One region of the Paenibacillus marinisediminis genome, then DNA from elsewhere that is predicted to be linked to it. Evidence: riboswitches for the same ligand, from Rfam matches in the RefSeq annotation. Region 1 holds a riboswitch; each other region holds the start of a gene.
What was found. A riboswitch is a leader RNA that binds a small molecule or an ion and turns the genes downstream of it on or off. The one in region 1 is predicted to bind cyclic di-GMP.

Region 1 (4,345 bases):
CAGAATCAGCTCGTCAGCAGCCTTCATCCTTCTGGGGCAATAATCTTGCAACCATTGAACCTGGTGTGTCAGCAGCTCGGTTATCTGAGATACGCTCTCTGTGCAAAGCGAATGGAATTGAGTCGGCAGGCTTAATGGCATATCTTCAAGTGGGCAATCTGGTGACTGCACGAGAAGCAGTGGAAACAGCAGCGGCGCTTGGTGCTCCAAGTATGCGGATCGCGGCACATCGTTATGATCGCAGCCGTCCTTATGCTGAGCTATTGGCTGAGCAGCTTCAATATATGGAGCAATTGGCACCGATGTTGCAGGAGTACGGTGTAAAAGGCTTGATCGAAACGCACCATGGGACGATAGCGGCAAGCGCAAGCGCCGCGCATCGGATCGTGTCTGCATTCGATGAGTCCATATTCGGTGTTCTATTTGATCCTGGAAATATGGTGTTTGAAGGTTATGAGAATTATCGCATGGGCTTAGAACTGCTTGGCCCGTATTTGTCACATGTTCATGTCAAGAATGCGGATGTGATCCCTTATGATAAACGCGAGAACGCTTCATTCACTTGGTCTCCGCTTCAACGGGGGCTTGTGGATTGGCAGCAGGTAATGTCGGACTTGATAGCGGTCGGATACGACGGCTATTGCGGTTGTGAGGATTTCAGCGGAACGTATTCTTCACGCGAAATGATGAATGTTTATGTGAAATGGATATCAGATCTAACAACAGCAGCGGAGGAATAATCATGAATCGATCTGACGGTATGCGATATGCGCCGCGCCATGAAGCGAAGGAAGTGGTTAAACCCGGCGAATTCCAGATTGCAGCGATGGCTCTCGATCATGGGCATGTGTATGGGATGTGCAATGGGTTAATCGAAGCCGGAGCAACTTTAAAATGGGTATACGATCCCGATCCGGCAAAGGTGGACGCCTTCGTTAACGTATATCCTGGAGTTCGTGTCGCGCGTGATGCTTCTGAGATTCTAGAAGATCCGGACATTCGTTTGGTAGCGGCAGCAGCAGTTCCTTCTGAACGTTGTGAATTGGGTCTTCGAGTGATGGCGCATGGTAAGGATTATTTTACGGATAAGACACCCTTCACCTCCCTTGAGCAATTAGCTGCTGCAAGAAAGCAAGTTGAGCTGACCAAGCAAAAATATATGGTTTATTATAGTGAACGGCTTCATGTCGAGAGCGCTGTATACGCTGGACAATTAATTCAGCAGGGCGCTATCGGTCGTGTCATTCAGGTGATGGGGACAGGACCGCATCGCTTGAACGCATCTAGTCGACCGGAATGGTTCTTTCAACGCGAGAAATACGGCGGCATTCTATGCGACATTGGCAGCCATCAGATTGAGCAATTTCTGTTTTATGCAGGATGCCAAGACGCGACTGTACTGCACAGCAAGGTTGCGAACTACAATAACGAAGCGTATCCGGAATTAGAGGATTTCGGTGATGCTGCGCTGGTTGGGGATAATGGGGCAAACCATTATTTTCGAGTGGATTGGTTTACGCCTGATGGCTTAGGGACTTGGGGTGATGGACGCACCATCATCCTAGGAACAGAAGGGTATATCGAAATGCGTAAGTATACGGACGTAGGACGTTCGAATACAGCTGATCACGTGTACTGGGTAAATGGTGAAGGTGAGCATTATGAGCATGTAGCCGGCAAGGTAGGATGTCCATTCTTCGGGGAGCTCATTCTCGATTGCTTGAATCGGACCGAGCACGCTATGACGCAAGCGCATGCCTTTAAAGCCGCGCAGCTATGCTTGGAAGCACAAGCTCAGGCTATTAATCTAACACCAACGAGATTAAGAACCAAGTGATCATTCTGGGTACTGAATCGAATAAGTGCTAAGTGTGACGTTAGGTTTTGTCAAAGTAGTCCACAGAACGAATATTATTAAACAAGAAAAATGTAGAATGATATCGCGAATGGAAGTGGAAAGCGTTTACCAGCAATTTGCATAAAATTAATTTGTGAACATTTAAGGACCGAGTTGAGTGAAGATGGCACTCTTCTCGGTTTTTTGCACTGAAAAAAAATGTGTATTCGACAAAAATCATATATTTCTATTATCAAGTGACATTTTTAGAACGGAATATACATTTTTATTATCGATTAACATGAATTGACAACACGAATCATTATGAATATGATTTAATCTGTAAGACGGAGTAATCATATGACATTTAGTTTTGCGACCACGTTCCTTGACAATTTCATAAGGCACACTAATCGAAAGGTTAGGTCGCAAAGCTTGGAGTCTTAGGGCCAGAAAAAGGCTGATGATAGTCCGGCTGCATATAGCATTATGCTGAGCATGATGCGTTATGTAGCCGGACTATTTTATTTTTCTCAGCTAAACCAGCCGTGGATTGATGGGGTTTAGTTGGAGGTTTACATAAATTATTTATGAAGGAGGTAAGTCAATGAAGAAGCGATTAAGGATCGCGATTAATTGGCTGAGCATCGTGTCCATTATTCTAGGACTCATGCCTGGTACCAGCTCGAATGCTTTTGCGAATGCATCACAAGGTGACGGGCTTATATGGCCTAATCCTGGAGCCACCAATCTGTCGAAGACAGCCACCCCAACAGGTACACCTGGGGAATGGTTGGTTACCTTGAAGGTGGAAGGCAAGGATATCAAGCAATCTTCGGATGTTGTATTGGTCATCGATAAGTCTGGAAGTATGAAAGATGAAAAGAAAGAGAAAAGGATGACCGATGCTAAAAATGCTGCTAAAAAGTTCGTGGATGAGCTGCTCAAAGAGGGTTCACTCACACGAATTGCAGTTGTGAGCTTTAGCGATACTGCTAGCATTGAATCTAACTTTAAAGGCACCTCTAATACCGATAAACAAAGCTTGAAAAAAGCTATTGATGGTATCTCTGCTGACGGAGGAACCAATATTCAGTCAGGGCTTAGACAAGCAAATTCTTTATTAAGTTCAAGCTCTGCAAAGAATAAAGTTATCGTCTTATTGAGTGACGGTAGACCAACGTACAGCTATCAAGCTACAACAGCAACAGCGTATACCTGGCCAGAGAATCGGTATAACTTTGCATTGAAGGACTTTACCAGTCGCTTAGGCGATGGCAAAGATTTCGAGATTAATACGGGTTATTACGAAGGAGGACCTTGGTGGAATCCTACTTGGTATCCAGGTTATAAAATTGGGGATTACCGTATCAAAGATCACGGTATAGGCACGATCTCAGAAGCTAAGGCTATCATAGATTCCAAGATTGGCATATATTCAGTAGGTCTTAGTGTAGGAAATGATGCGGATGCTGTCTATGTACTGAAAAATAGTCAAAATAAAGGCTATTACTCAGGTAGTAGTTCTGATCTCGAGTCCATTTATTCGGAGCTTGCCGGTAGAATTGCTTTTGCTGCCTCTGGTGCAAAGGTTATTGATCCAATGGGTGAGATGTTTAACCTGAAGCTGAATGGTAATACATTCGATAGTTCAGTTTATACAGTTAGCCAAGGTAAGGTAACCTATGATCCTGTTACCGAAACCTTATCTTGGGATATTGGAGATATCTCTGAGAAATACCCGGCGACATTAACTTACAAGGTAGTCATGGATCAGAACCATGTGCCTAAACCAGATCCCGATGTTCTCTATCCGACAAACAAAACAACAACTTTAACTTACAACAATGTTAATGATAAACCTATCTCTAAAGATTTTGTTGTTCCTGAGGTAAGCTACGGCAAAGGTTCAATTAAGGTCTGGGGATATAAAGTCAACGCAGATGGGGTCCCGATCAATGAAGCGGGAAATCCAGTGCCAATTGATAGACCAGATCTAGCTGCGAAATTATACGAGCATAAATTCGTAAATGGAGGCACAGATGCTCTGACTATCGGTCAGACCTATTCTGTACCGGCTGATCAAGTTCCAGGTCACACGTTAATAGTTGGGGATAACCCTAAAAGTGTTGCTCTGACGATGGCCAATCCTTCTCCGACTGTATATTTTGGATATACAGAAGGGGTATACAATGTGACCGTCGATCACAAAGCAGGCGATACAGTACTGAAGGCAGCTGTGACTGAGCCGAAGGGTCAAGGTGTTCAGCTGATTTACAGTAATGAGACGTTTGAAGGTTATGACTTCTCAGAAGTAGTGATTACTGGTAACCACGCTTTGACGATCAATGGTGGCCAAGTAACAGGCAAGATGCCGGGCAATGACATTCACATTACGTTCAAGTATGTGGGTAAAGATCAATCGGTCAAGGTCAAGCACATGCTGCAAGGTACCACTACTGAGCTGATCAAGCCGACAAGTGTAGCGGGTAAGACTGGTCAGCAGGT
Region 2 (4,345 bases), on a different contig from region 1:
CTCAATAGAGGTGAATTTGCAAATAACAACTTACAGTTGAGGAGGCTTGTTAAAAACAACCGTTGTTTGAGTTTTAACAAAGTATAGTTCAAAGGAACCATCGATCCTCCCCTTCACATTTATTAACTTCACAAAATTGTACATTGTAACCGTCCATAGCCTCATGTAATATTTTAGACTAGAGAAAAATTTCACTTTATGAATAAATATTTGCAATTTATGCACTGTCATGCAGGAGAGAGATGCATCTAAAGTCATAAAGTGCATACACCTTACAGGATGGAAACTTGTATGAATCGAGCTAAAAAACATTTTCAAGGGCCTATCATATTCCTCATTGTCACTGCGATGATATTACTAGGCTATTATGCTTACAATGTTAGTCAAATTACCAGATCACTTAAGCAAGAAGCAGTAAGTACCCTTTCTGAGACCACCATACATGCTGCAAAGTCCATTCAAAACATCATCATTGGTGAAATGTATGCCTTGAACGAATTAGCGGATAGGTTATCGAAAAGAGGATACGGGAAAAAGGGTAACATTCGGAATAAATTGAATTACATCGCCCAAAAGAATAACTATACACATATTACGATCTATAATTCTGATGGAAAAAGCTTCACTTCCGATGATGCTCAGCTTAATGCAGTTGAAGAGATTGGGGCTCAGATCGCGCTTTATGGCGAGAGTTATATATCTACTCCATACTTGGATGAAGCATCGAATGAAGAGATGATAACGTTTACGAGCCCGATTGTGGTAAATGGTATCGTTCAAGCTGCTGTAGGTGCGAGCATATCTGTTCAGGACTTTTATGATGTTCTCAATGTCTCCTTGTTTGGTCAACAAGGATCTCTCTATATTGTAGATCAGAAAGGCCAGGTCATCCTTCAACCTCATGATCCTCAACATCATATAGCAACAGAGCATGTATTCGATCAAATCAGCACTTATTCTCACGATGAGGAACAACTTCAGGCATTTAAAGATAATGTGGCAAATGGTCAGGAAGGGATTAATACATTAGAGATCGATAGTAGTGATTATCTCATCGGTTATTATGCAATCGAGGATATCAATGACTGGTATGTGATGTCTATTATTTCCAAGGACAAGGTAATGGGTGATACGAAGTATGTGATTCGATTCAGCTACCTGTTATGCCTAATGACTCTAGTGTTCCTGATTGCTATCTTATTCTACATTCTCACAAGTAAAAGCAGGAATCAAAAGCAGATTGAAATGATCGCATATGTAGACAAATTGACTGGAATACCGAGTCTGTCTAAATTTCGATTGGATGCACAGCACCAGATTATGAAATATCCAGAACAGCGTTTCGCTATCGTAGAATTCAATGTTGATCGGTTTAAATATATTAATGAAATCTGCGGCTTCGAAGCGGGCGATCAGATCCTGATGTACATAGCAAAGACCATATCGGACAATCTCTTACCTACGGAAAAAGTAGGGAGGGGTAATGGTGCTCAATTTATTCTCCTTGCCACATACGAACATGAACATGAGTTAATGGATCGGATGAATAATCTGACTAAGCAGTTGAGTGATTATCACCGTGATTTTACAGCAAGATACCGACTAGTGATCAAGTGCGGCATCTACTCTATTATCGATCGTACGACTGACATCAACATCATGATTGATCGCGCTGAGATGGCCTGCAAGTGTATCAAAAGGGAAGATGAATGTACTTGTCTTTTCTTTAATGAAGAAATGCTGTATCAAGAGATTAAGGTACAAGAGCTTGTCAGCAGCATGCATGCCGCATTGAATAACGGTGAATTTGTTGTATACCTGCAGCCCAAGTACGATCTGAAACACGCCCGGATATATGGTGCGGAGGCATTGGTCAGATGGATACATCCAGTAAGGGGATTAATTCCTCCGGGTGATTTTATTCCTGTATTTGAACGCAATGGATTCATTGTCAACTTGGATTTAATGGTGTTCGAAGAGGTATGCCGACTGCTTAGAATGTGGATAGATAAGGGGATTAGGCCTCACCCGATCTCAGTCAATATTTCTCGTATGCATCTATTTCGAGAACACTTTGTGCTCCGTTTAGAGCAGATCATTAAGAAGTATGATGTTCCCGCTGAGTTCATTGAGTTGGAGTTGACGGAGTCTATCGTATTCGAGAATATCAAGTATCTATGCGATATCTTATCACAACTTAAGAAAGTAGGATTTTCTATCGCGATAGATGACTTTGGAACGGGATATTCCAGTCTGAATATACTCCAATCCATTCCTGCAGATGTCATCAAGCTGGATCGTGGATTTATGATGAGCGTTGCAGATGATGAGAGAGGCAAGATTGTAGTTACCAATATGATTAACTTGGCGACCGATCTTAATATGAAAGTAGTAGTAGAAGGCGTAGAAACCGAGGAGCAAACTCAATTTCTTCGCCATATTAATTGTGATTTGGCACAGGGCTATTACTTTGCCAAGCCGATGCCATGGAAAGAGTATGAAAGCTTGATGATGAGCAATGAACAAATCTGAATAATGGGTAAACCTGTCGAAAGGCAGGGACACAAAGCCATAGGGTCTAAAGCCATTGAGGTATGACAGCCGGTTGCATGCATCATCTATTATTAGCTGTGCATTCAACCTCGCTGTCATAAGATGACTAGCGATATTTTTGTTGGAATGGACAGGTATATGCGGCGTTCCTCTTCTGGAGATCATTAATAAACTAGTAGTACAACTCCAGAAGAAAGGAGAAATGATATGAAGCCTAATGAATTTATATCAAGAATCTCTGCTTATGCTGTAGCAGATATGCGTCGTACAGGCGTTCCAGCCTCTCTGACTATCGCTCAAGCGATATTAGAGAGCGCTTGGGGAGAGTCCGGGTTAACGAAGTCGGGCAATAATCTATTTGGCATCAAAGGCGCTGGCACTGCTGGAAGCGGCACTTATAGCACGAAGGAGCATGTGAATGGCAAATGGGTGACGATTGACGCTCAGTTCCGGCACTACCATAACTGGGGCGAAAGTATTGCTGACCATAGCAAGCTTATTCTTGCAGGAACTAGTGACAAGCCCAATCGCTATCACGGTGTGCTGGGCGCTGATTATAAGACGGCTGCATATGCGATTCGAGCTGGTGGTTATGCGACTGACCCGGAGTACCCGCAGCTGCTGATCCGTCTGATCGAGCAGTACAAGCTATACGAATTCGACGTGGGGGAGGACGACACATTGAACTTAACGGACAGTCAACGAAAACAGTTGGTGGACACGCTTGCTGCATTAATTCAGAAAGGTGTCATTTCCGATGCATCGTGGGTCGATAAAGCGGAGAAGGGAACGCTTACCGTATCGGAATTGACATGGTTGAATACCATTATCTTGTCTCGCAGCATCAAATAATCATCATTGATCATTGAAGCGAGCCGCGGGATCCTCCCTGCGGCTTTTTATCATGTGAGAAATACCAACAGCGTCATAATCATAGTGGATATGAGCATAATGAGAAAGACTACATGAGTTGAAATTTCCTTAAGCATGCATCAACCTATACATAGATAGAAAGGAGTGAACTCTTCACATGCTGAAGTTGAAACAGATTACGAAGAGCTACAAGACCGGAGATTTTACTCAAGTAGCCTTGAACAAGGTCAACCTTAACTTCAGAGAAAGCGAGTTTGTTGCGATCCTTGGACAGAGTGGATCTGGCAAAACCACGCTGTTGAATGTCATTGGCGGACTGGATCAGTATGACAGCGGCGAGCTGATCATCAATGGACAGTCAACTACACATTTTAAAGACAGTGATTGGGATGCTTATCGGAATAACAGCGTAGGCTTCATCTTCCAGAGTTATAATCTGATCTCGCATCTGAGCATCGTAGACAATGTTGAGATGGGAATGACGCTGAGTGGAGTCCCTTCATCTGAAAAGCGTCGCAAGGCGATAGAAGCGCTGGAGAAGGTCGGGTTGAAAGACCATATGCATAAGAAGCCGAATCAGCTGTCAGGGGGGCAGATGCAGCGTGTCGCGATCGCGCGCGCGCTGGCTAACAATCCGGACATTATTCTGGCGGATGAACCGACCGGTGCCTTGGATACCGAGACCAGTGAACAGATCATGGAACTGATCAAGTCGATCGCGGAAGACAAGCTGGTCATCATGGTTACGCATAATCCCGAGTTGGCGGAGCAATACGCGGATCGCGTGATCCGATTCTCCGACGGCCAGGTGGTTGCTGATACCAATGCACTTGCTGAACAGAAAGTAAGTCCAGACTATAAGCTGAAGAAGACAAGCATGAGTTTCTTTACAGCGCTCAAGCTTTCAGGTAAAAATATC
Region 3 (4,345 bases), on a different contig from region 1:
CGTCCATTTCAATGTAATATCGTTTCCGTTTGTAATGGTATACGTCAAGTTTGTCGGTGCTTGCATGGTTTGTCCGGTGAGTGTGAAAGTAAGTGTGCTTCCCTCCGCCGACTCCCCAAAACGAGTGGAATAGGTATAAACTTCGTAGGTGTATTCACCCGGCGTCATATTGGTGTATGCCACGCTTGTACCGGTCACTGTACTTTTTAATACCTTTTGTCCATCGATGATTTGATAAACCTTGTAGCTATTTGCATACGACGCGGCATCCCAGCTTAAAGAGAAACTGGTCGCACTTTGGGTCTTCTGAACCAAATTCTGCGGCGGTTGAATCGCAGGGTGAGCCAGTGTAAACGTGAGTTTGCTTCCTTCCGGCGACTCGCCAAAACGGGTGGAATAAGAATGCACTTCGTAGCTGTAATCTCCCGTCGGCATGTTGCTAAATGTCACGGTTGGACTAGTTGCCGTACTTTTTAACACTTTTTGACCGTCAATGATTTGATAAACCTTGTAGTTGTTAACGTTGACTACAGTTCCCCAGGTTAAAACGATGTCGTTGCCATTGTTGATTTTATAAGCGAAGTTATCCGGAGCAGCCATAGCCACATCGTTCAAGGTGATAGTAACCTGGCTTCCGTCCGGAGATTCACCGTAGCTATTACTGTAAGAATAAACCTCAAACAGATAAACCCCTGACGGTTGGTTGGTGTACGTTACAGTTGTACCGGTGATGGTACTTTTTAATACTTTTTGACCATCGACAATTTGGTAAACCTTATAACTATTCGCATTAGCAACCGTTGCCCAGCTCAAAGTAATATCGTTTCCGTTTTTCACCACATAAGACAGGTTGCTTGGTGGAGCCATGATTACGTCACCTAAAGTGACGGAGATCTGGCTTCCTTGTTCTGATTCACCGAAGCGGTCACTATAGGAGTGAACCTCATAAACATAGGTACCGGTAGACATGTTGCTGAAAGTAACGCTTGTACCAGTCACTGTATCTTTTAAAACTTTTTGGTCGTCGATAATTTGATAGACTTTGTAGCTGTTTGCATAGGTGGCGGAGCTCCATTTCAGATTGATGTCTTTTCCACCGTTTGTTACTGTGTACGCAAGATTACCTGGCGCAGCCATAACTGGCAGCCCCACCGTTACCTCCAATGGATTGGACAGTGGTGACTCACCGTATTTGGAGCTTACAGCGGACACCGCATAGGTATATGTTCCTGCAGGTGCATTTGTAATTTTGTATGTACGGTCCTTGAGCGAAGAGACTAGTGTCTTTTCTCCATCCGCACCAATTTGATAGAGACTGTAGGTTTCAGCATACTGTGACGATCCCCAGTTCAGTACAAGATCGTTTCCATTTTGGAAGGTATAAGTTAAGGTAGCTGGTGCCGCCATTATCGGATAAACGATATTAACCGTAATCGGCGCACATGGCCCAGATTCACCTTCAGCACTTAACGTTGAAACGACATAAGTGTAAGAACCTTCCGAAAGAGCGTTAATGTTATAATAGTTCGATTTTGTTGTACCTAGCAGGTTGAGTTGACCGTCACCTATTTCATAGATATTGTACCCAGTCGCTTGGTAAACAGAATTCCATGTGAGTTTTACGTCACTTGGTGTTACAAGTTGGTGGTCGAGGTTACTCGGTGGCAAAATACTGCTGCCAGCCAAGGCAGCATTTTGTGCGTACACGTTTGCAATTGGAAAGAACAATTGCAACACAAGTAGCATCGACACGAGTAATGGCAAGCTACTCCTAAATCGTTTTCTCATCATCTTGTTCTACCTTTCATAATGGATTTAGAGAAAAAGGCATGCGAAAAAGAACCTTACATACAAGGTCCATAGAAATTAATACTATGATGCCTTGTGGCAACCGGCTGCCATCCACATCATAAAAAACGTTGTGGTACAGGCCCTTGGCTTTGCGTCTCATAGTTTCCTATGATTTGCCTTTTTCACTTGGTTAATTGTAACTACGAATCTATCATACGTCCCGGAACTGACGGTGTGAATAGGTATAAACTACCAAGATTCGGTCTTTTGTCATAGGTTAAGTCATTTTATTAAAATCGACTAAAATTATCCAGTTGTGATATGATCTTAAAGATAATCAGATACTTTAGATCAATCTATAATTTTGCCTTTATAGATAAAGACATTAGGAGGGGTGGCCAGTGGAATTACTTAAATTAAATTGTCCTAATTGTAATGGGAACGTTGAATACAAAGAAGGGCAAACATTCAAATGTCCTTATTGTAAAACGGAATTAATGTTGAAGGAGAATAACGTCTATTTCAAATGAGGATAATTTTTGTTGCATTAACCGACTGTATAGTTGAAAAAGGAACTTAAAATTAAATCTCGAATATTTAATGTAAGATCCTGAAGGTCGACTGGTCGAGCTTTGGGAGAAATAACGAGTTGTGATTCATTTGCTATTGAGCTAAGGGGACACGTTAGTTTAATTAACCTCCACAATGATAAGGCGAATTTTCTATTGGTTGAAAATCAACAATATAGAATAACAGAGCCTAGATTAAAGAGAAGTTCTATGTAGAACGACTCGAACACAGCTGCATGTTGCTCCTCAGTAATAAAACCAAGCAGAAGGGGTCTCTGGCGATCTCCCCTGCGGCTTTGCGCAGTTAATTCTCCTCTATTCTGTAAACTGTATAACCACAAAGTAAAATTGAGTGAAAAATACAACCTAAACGGAGTAAATCCATTGAAGTTAAGAGAAAACAATCCATTTAATAAACAAATTTTCATAACGGGTGTTATTTCGGAAGTTACGAGGGATAAATACTTATGTACAATCCCATTTACTAGTCTTTGTTTTTCTGTATAATTGTATTTGTGATTATAGCATAACGTTCGTTATTCAGGCTGCGGTCTTAAGGATAAGGAGTGATGAGATGACAGTAACCAAAAAAGACATCGCAGATTACTTGGGGATTTCTAGAACTTCCGTTTCACTTGTACTAAACAATACACCGAGTAGCACGGTTTCAGAAGAAACGAGAGATTTAATACTGAAAGCTGCGAAAGAGCTTGGATATAGAGACGAAACCGTTCTTCCCAAAATCTTATACATTCTTTATAATCGTGAATGTGATGATCCACTATATGTTTCTGATATAAAAAATATAGAGCGCGCTTCTAGCAATTATGAGTATGGATTGATCTTTATGCATATTCGTTCGAAAATAAACGATTTTATGAAAGTGCAAAATTTTTTAGGGAAGAAAGAAGCTGCGGGTGTTATTCTTATAGGCTCTGTAGATGATGATATATTGTACGTAATGGAGCAATCGGGTGTTCCTTATGTTGTTTATGGAAGTGTGAAACAGAAAAATATTAACATTATTGAACCAGATGTTGTCAAAATTTCTTATGAGTGTACTAAACATTTGATTATGTTAGGTCATAAGCAAATTGCATTGCTCAGCGGTAGTTTGGAAACGTCAGTACACCAAAAAACTCTTATGGGCTACCAGCAGGCGTTGGAGGAATACGATATACCATTTAATAAAGAACTCGTACAAGTGAGTCAAAATGAGGACGGATACGAACTTTGTACGCGTATGGAAATATTAGAAATCCCTTACACTGCAGCATTTAGCGTAAATACGGCAATTCAGTTCGGTGCATTACAACGTTTGAAAGATCGCGGTATTAGCGTGCCGAATGAAATTAGTTTAATTGGATGGGGTTTAACGGAGTTAGTTCGAAGGAGTACACCTAAATTAACAACTTATTACATTGATGCAACTGAAGCCGTGACAGTTGTTGATCGACTTCATGATATGATTTGTCATAAAAATGCCGAACCTAAAACAATTTATTTAACGAATGTGAAGTTTTTTGAGGGCGAAACCGTTTCGTTTTGTCGTAAGTCACAATAGAAAATCTGTATACGTGTGAAAAGGGGCGAAGATCGCGCCCTTTTTTTAATCTCAGAAAGTATAGGTTTCACACTTATACTTGAGATATTTCTCGAAGAAACGCGCCCGTCTATAAGGATGGAAAAGTCGTTTCTACTTGATGTTTATAAAAATATAACTAGTGATATATAATGTTGACTTACCAGATAACGGGAGTTATAATTTGGTTGCGCTTTCAAATTGTCCAGGCTTTAAAAATGGAGTATATCACCGTTTTATTCAATAAAAGCGAATAAAACCTCCCATTACAGACAGAAAAAGATTTTCTTTGGAACGGATAATGGATTAGCGCTCCAAGACTACGGTGTAAGCCCAATTATGCCCGTTTCTTTTGTTCAGGAAGGCTTCCTAGGAGGTGAAAACACAACCTATATAGCTTAGG

Region 2: linked by a shared signal. The riboswitch ahead of ACXX53_RS11655 (glycoside hydrolase family 73 protein) and the one ahead of ACXX53_RS16825 (MucBP domain-containing protein) in region 1 are both predicted to bind cyclic di-GMP.
Region 3: linked by a shared signal. The riboswitch ahead of ACXX53_RS15395 (OmpL47-type beta-barrel domain-containing protein) and the one ahead of ACXX53_RS16825 (MucBP domain-containing protein) in region 1 are both predicted to bind cyclic di-GMP.

What each region holds. Positions count from the first base shown of each region.
Region 1 covers NZ_JBTGUH010000007.1:236,916-241,260, forward strand. Annotated here, with positions in the region: gene ACXX53_RS16815 (sugar phosphate isomerase/epimerase family protein) at 1-740, shown strand, start outside; gene ACXX53_RS16820 (Gfo/Idh/MocA family protein) at 743-1,837, shown strand; cyclic di-GMP riboswitch class I at 2,231-2,320, shown strand; partial or broken gene ACXX53_RS16825 (MucBP domain-containing protein) at 2,445-4,345, shown strand, end outside.
Region 2 covers NZ_JBTGUH010000004.1:94,637-98,981, reverse strand. Annotated here, with positions in the region: gene ACXX53_RS11660 (bifunctional diguanylate cyclase/phosphodiesterase) at 292-2,532, shown strand; cyclic di-GMP riboswitch class I at 2,529-2,613, shown strand; gene ACXX53_RS11655 (glycoside hydrolase family 73 protein) at 2,761-3,405, shown strand; gene ACXX53_RS11650 (ABC transporter ATP-binding protein/permease) at 3,584-4,345, shown strand, end outside.
Region 3 covers NZ_JBTGUH010000006.1:236,555-240,899, reverse strand. Annotated here, with positions in the region: gene ACXX53_RS15395 (OmpL47-type beta-barrel domain-containing protein) at 1-1,788, opposite strand, end outside; cyclic di-GMP riboswitch class I at 1,884-1,979, opposite strand; gene ACXX53_RS15390 (LacI family DNA-binding transcriptional regulator) at 2,935-3,924, shown strand.